2 regions of the Halonatronomonas betaini genome follow, and region 2 is predicted to be linked to the other one. Evidence: riboswitches for the same ligand, from Rfam matches in the RefSeq annotation. Region 2 holds a riboswitch; the other holds the start of a gene.

Region 1 (3,203 bases), on a different contig from region 2:
ATCTTTTGTCCAATTTTCTCTGGATATTTTTAGTCGTAGGTTTTATAACAATGACCATTCAGGGCAGTACCGGAATTTATTTATATCAAGCAATCTTTTATTTTCTATTATTTGATTTTTCCTTTACAGTATTTATGGTTTTAAAGGGAGCTATAAAATACAAGAGAATCAGACCGGCCCTGGCTGGAATTCCCTTTTACTGGCTATCGCTAATAATCGATAATGTAATCTTTATCGAATCAGGTTATATAGAGTTATATCGGAACAATAAACTTGTCGTCTGGCATAAAGGTCATTGAATTAGAAGGAGGTCGTTTATATGTATATACCATCAGGTTTATCCAGTTTATATCTAATGGGAAGATTTGCTGTAGTGATTTTAATTGTAGGTCTAGTTTTAGCTATGGGTGGAAGTGGTGCTGACATGCCCGAGCAGATGGTAACCTTTGCATTTACTGATGGCGATATTTCCGTAATTGAAACTGCTCATCCGATTTTGAGTAGATATGATTATAGAGGTGATGTCTATGTTGCAACTAATAGTATTGGAAGCCCTGGTAAATTAACAGAAGAAGATTTACTTGATTTATATGAAGCTGGCTGGGGTGTTGGATCCCATGGCCTTGTTTATCAGGATCTAGCCCTCCTTAGTGATGAAGAGGTTTTAGAACAACTCCAAGAGTCAAAACAGATTTTATCTGAAATAGTTCCAGAAGTTTATGGATCTTATCTAACCCATGATAATTATACAAATCATACTTTAGATTTAATTGCTGAAGTTTATCCAGCCACTGTAGTCAGTTATTGGAAAGCTGTAAATGAGATTCCAATGAATGCCGGTGACCAGCACAGAGTTATGGCTTTAGATATTAATAACCTTGCTTTAAATGGTGTCAAAGCTATAATAAATCTAATGGAAGAAGATCAATGGATAATGCTTTCATTGACTGGAGTAGGCAGGAATCATAACTGGTCAGAAGAGGACTTTACTGAATTAGTCGATTATATTGCAGAGAGAGATTTTGTTGCTGTAAATCGGCCTGATGCTGAATAGCTAGTGATAAATATTATAAAGTTTGACTTTCAATAATATAGTTTTCTCAATGATTAACTATTAATATATTATAGCTAAACCCCTTTCGCTAAAATCAGAAAGGGGTTTTCTGTTGATTTTTAGTTGACAATGCTGATTGATTAATATATATTAATACTAAGGTATGCTTATAGAAGATAAATGAGATTAATAGTAATAAATCCTTGAAAAAGGCAATCCTGCTGAGAGGCAGAGTCGCAAAGCTAGATGCCCGTCTAAACGGGTAGTTCGGCTACCGGAGGGATAACATGAGGAAGTTTTTATTTATTATTTATATTTTAGTTATAATTTTAGTTTTTACAGGTTGTGGCTCAGCAAGTAGCTCAGATATTTTAAGGCAGGATAATCTGACCGATGAGTATCTCAGTGAAGATGAACTGGCTGAAATAGTCAGGGATAATTATAATAATGGCCAGAGAGAAGCTATCTGCTGGAGTGAATTTATTGCTTCAAATCATGAATTAGGGCTAGGAGAAGTAATTTCCGATAATGTAGTTGAAGCTGACGATAGTATGGTCTTAGTCTCCCCGGAGAATAACTTTGATGGTGGCCAGAAAAGAACTGTTGATAGAATAGGCTATGGCAGTTATATTGCCAATCTAAAGACAGATTATGCAGCCGGTTCCTATACAGCTTTCTTTATGTATCAGGGTGTAGCTGAAAAAAATGATGAAATTGATATTGAGATATATAATGATGGTTCCAGGCGGGTTGATTTTGTGATCTGGAAAGATGGAGTTAGGACTAACTATGTCCAGCGGAAGCTTGATTTTGACCCAACTGCTGATTTTAATGAATACAGAATAGATTATCAACCTGATTATGTAGCCTTTTTTATAAATGGAGAGCTAATGGCCTTATTTACTGATGATATTCCTGGAAGTGAGATGTATCTGCTTGCCAATCACTGGTGGCCAGAATGGCTTGAGCCTGATGAGGAGCATGGTGAGAGCAGAAATTATCTCAAGCAGATTGAGAAACTTATATAATCACTTTCAATTACAATTATATAATTTTGTATAGTACGACTTTATGAATATTACCCCTGGCAGTTTTCTGTCAGGGTTTTTTGTATTTATGTGATATTTACCGGAAAGGTCCAGGAAGGTCTAACCAGGGCTGGGGGCTTATTTGACTGACAGCCTAATCTTTGATAACATTATGTCACTAGTAGTGACAAATCAAATTGTCATTACAGGTGACATATTTATAATATGGAGGAGAAATAAATATGACTATTAATTCTGATGAAGAACAGGGGAGTAATCAAATGGAGAGCAAAGCAGTTGATCCTAAGAAAGAGACAATCACAGATGGCCGCAAATCAAGACGGGAGCAGAATAAAAGAAAAGTCCTGTCAACCTTTTTAAATTTAATTGCTGAAAAAAGAACTCTGCCTGATACAGGAGAAATAGCAAGTGAAGCTGGCGTTTCAAGGAGATCAATATTTCGTTATTTTAATGACTTAGATGAATTAATCGAAGAAGCCTACCATTACAAGCTAGATCAAATCAGAGAAAAGTTTCCAGAGCCAGAAGTTCCAATAAAAACCGATAATATAGAGGAAGTAATAACCAGATACGTTAACCATTTAAGCGATATCTATGAATTCACCGCATCAATCAGAAATCTTCTCTCAGAAAGAGGAATGCCACTTGAAGTCAGGGAGCGAATCGAAACTTTAAAGAGCCAGACACTCAGAGATGGCTTAAAAAAATACTTTGAAATCTTTCTAGATGATACTGATATAGAATCCAACTTTATCTATGCCCTGGAATCTTCGTTATCACCAAAGAACTGGGATTATCTTAAGGGCCCCTGTGGGCTAAATATTGAACAGGCCAGACAGGCCTGGGTGGAGATGTTGCTAAGAATTTTTAGCAAATACAAAAATAAATAACTAATATAATATTAGATAATGCTCAAATTTAGCCTTGAACAATCCATATAGTTTCAAGATTAAAAGAAGGAAGTGTTAAAGATGATGAAATTCCTAACTAAACTTAAAAGGAAATCTGGATTTATATCTAAAATATTATTTCTTATCTTAATAACAACCCTTTTAACAGTTCCTCTTATCCGGAGTTCAATGGAAAATGGAGAAGAAGAA
Region 2 (3,203 bases):
AAAGAATATGAAGTATTTGTAAGTCATAAGCATGACTATATTGATATAATTGCAGAACTTTCTGATGAATTAGGTAGAATTGATGTTACTGTAGATGAAGAAGAATCATTTCAAGTTGATAATGAAGAAGAATTTAGAGTTAATTTGAATGATCCAGGTGATGAAACGGAAATAAATATATTGGTTACTGCAGAGAATAGCTCAGTAACAGAAGAATATAAAATTATAGTTGAAAGAGAATCCAGTCCAACAGAACCAAAAATTAATATTGATAATAGTTCAGTAAATACAAATCCAGAGGAAGTATATGCTGCTGCAGTAGATGTGGAGTTTGAGTTTATAATAGAAATAGAAGGTCTACAAGAATTGTATGACTTTTACCAAGAAACTGATGATGATAACACAAATGAAATATATATAAAAAATCCATTCGAAGATAAAGAAGACAGAAATGGAGATCAAATATTAGAAGATGACCATATAATACTTGAGTTTAAAAACAGTGATATAGAAGAAGGTGGCAAAGTAATTGTTGTTCAACAAGAAACATTGAATGTTCCTCTAAAAAATGATAATTATGATGTTTTTATTGATAGTATTGATATTGAAGATGAAGATGAAATTAATCTAATAGGTGTAGAAGATATTAATAAACCTATAGATACAATAGAGGTCAAACCTTTAGACTTGAAAATTGAGGGAACTGTTGATTTAAGTGAAATAGAAGGTGAAGACTCTGATAATGGAGGTATCATTAGAATAGAACTTGATGGAGGTTCAGATAATTATTCAACTATTGATATAAATGAGGAAGAACAAGAATATAAATATAGTTTTGAAGTTAAAAGTGGTGCTAATCATAGTTTATCTGTTCAATTAAAAAATGGTTTAGCTTATAATTATGAAATTGAATATCAAACTGAAGGGAAAGGGGAAAAGTTTGATATAGAAGTTAAAGTCGAATATGAAAACATAATAAAAGACTTTGAAATTATAGAAAAGAATGATCAATAATTTCGAAAGGAAGATAATATGATCGCAAAAATTGATAGGATAACAGGGTATGACATGAAGATTGTAATGGCCGGGGTCTTAATGATGGTTGTATTACTGGCCGGTTCGGTGAGCGCTGATGAACCGGCTGAGATTCCACTTCAGGATACAAAGATTATTGCTGGGGCTAATCTTGCGACCTTTGAAGATACTAATCTTGGCTTTCATTTTTATGGTGGGGCTGGAGTTCCAATTGATGATAACCTCTTTGTAACAGGGAGATATGAGCGTTATTTTGCTGAGGATCTTGGGCTGAATGCTATTACAGCTAACTTTGAATATGATCTGGCCAGGATAGTGACTGATGAATTTGAGTTACTTAGAATTTATGCTCAGGGGAATATTGGTTATTATTTTGGAAATTTTGCTGACGAATCGATTAGTGGACTTGGCATAAAAGGCGGAATGGGAGCTGAGGCTGAGATTGCTGGTGGATTTGGAGCTAGCGTTAACTTGAATTTTCGACCACTGGAGTTTGAAGATGCTGATGTTAATCTGACTGGATTAGAAGTAGGGCTGGGAGCATTCTTTAGCTTTTAATATAATATATTAAATAAGAAAATAGTTACTTAGGGAGTCTCCTTTAATTAGGGGGCTCTTTTTTATGTAAACCTGGCTACAATTTGATGATAAAAGCTGTTCTATGAGAATAGAACTTTGCTTATTATTGTCTAAAACATAGTAAGTTGGTATATTATATATAGATTAAATAATTTACTCTTTGGAAGCAATGATCTATCATCCAATTTGGTCACCTGTAAAGGGTGGTGGGGAGCTAATGGTGAAACCGGCCAAAAAAACTAAATTCCAAAGAGGAGGAATTGAAAATGAGAAAAGCTTTAATTTTAGGTTTGGCGTTGGTGTTTGTATTAGGCATGACAACTATGGTGGGCGCTCACACTAATGGTCCATGGTATGTAGATACTTCCCCATATTTTAATTTAGAATTGGATTACAATGCAGAAATAATGCAACTTGGTAATAATGATACCGCTGCTATTGATCAGGATGGTGATCACCATGCTTTTATAGGTCAGGGTATAGAAATCACACTTCCTGGTGAACCAGTAGGAGCCAGTGAAAATAGTGAAGCTTTTGTAGACCAGATGGGTGACAATAATATGGCTGTTGTTGGTCAGAGAGGTATGAATAACTTCTCCAATATAGAGCAGTGGCGAGAAGATAATTATGCTGGTGTTGGTCAAGATGGAGACGATATGATTGCTAACATTCATCAAAATGCTACAGACAGTTTTGTTCGTGTAAGTCAGTTTGGTGGAGCAGGTTCCGAAGCTGATATTACTCAATATGGTGATTTGAATAGAATTAGAACTAGACAACAGGGTAATGACCATTTTGTTGACGTATATCAAGGCTGGGGAACTTATTTCAATTATGCAACAGTAGAACAAAAAGGTGATGGCCATGAAGCATATGTAACTCAGGGTGGCGGCGAAAGACTTGCTAATAGAAATGGAGTTTTAATTGATCAGGATGGAGAAGATAATTACGCTAAAGCTACTCAATTTGGTACTTTAAATGCAGCAGTTATTGAGCAGGACGCTATTGGACTATCAGCTGTTACTTTCCAAGATGGCGATAATAATGATGCTAATATAAATCAATCAAATTAAATAATAGACTATTTAACAATAACTAATTGATTTTAGGAGGCAGGCTGAATATAGAAGGAGATATATTCAGTCTGCTTCTTCTAGATTGTATTGATCGGGAGGTGTTCTAATGGTCAATTTAAAAAGAATAATGATTGTTACTTTAATTGTTGCAGTAGCAATTGTTTTGACTGGTAATTTAATATATGCTGCTCCAAATGGTAATGGCATGGGCCCGGATGGAGACGGCCCTCCAGGCCAGGTTGATGAAAGACCTCCAGGTATTATTGGTCCTGGTGGCGGACCTGGATTTGAGTTTCCTGGTGGAGATGAATTTCCTGGCAATTTAAATCCATTTATCCCTGGTGATCCCGGGAATGGAGAACCAGGAAATGGTAGACCTGGTAATGGTGATCCAGGTGATGACTATCACTGGGACTATGATTTTGAGCCGATTGCCTTTATCTATCAAGAAGGCGATGAAAATTATGGTCGAATTGATCAACATGGTTCAGGTAACTGGGCTGGAATAAAACA

Evidence for each region. A riboswitch is a leader RNA that binds a small molecule or an ion and turns the genes downstream of it on or off. The one in region 2 is predicted to bind cyclic di-GMP.
Region 1: linked by a shared signal. The riboswitch ahead of I0Q91_RS10490 (family 16 glycosylhydrolase) and the one ahead of I0Q91_RS07895 (hypothetical protein) in region 2 are both predicted to bind cyclic di-GMP.

What each region holds. Positions count from the first base shown of each region.
Region 1 is NZ_JADPIE010000006.1:23,415-26,617, reverse strand. It holds gene I0Q91_RS10500 (glycosyltransferase family 2 protein) at 1-299, shown strand, start outside; gene I0Q91_RS10495 (polysaccharide deacetylase family protein) at 320-1,054, shown strand; cyclic di-GMP riboswitch class I at 1,256-1,333, shown strand; gene I0Q91_RS10490 (family 16 glycosylhydrolase) at 1,342-2,082, shown strand; gene I0Q91_RS10485 (TetR/AcrR family transcriptional regulator) at 2,325-2,993, shown strand; gene I0Q91_RS10480 (efflux RND transporter periplasmic adaptor subunit) at 3,075-3,203, shown strand, end outside.
Region 2 is NZ_JADPIE010000004.1:82,151-85,353, forward strand. It holds gene I0Q91_RS07885 (GLUG motif-containing protein) at 1-1,014, shown strand, start outside; gene I0Q91_RS07890 (porin family protein) at 1,033-1,593, shown strand; cyclic di-GMP riboswitch class II at 1,768-1,855, shown strand; gene I0Q91_RS07895 (hypothetical protein) at 1,881-2,687, shown strand; gene I0Q91_RS07900 (hypothetical protein) at 2,797-3,203, shown strand, end outside.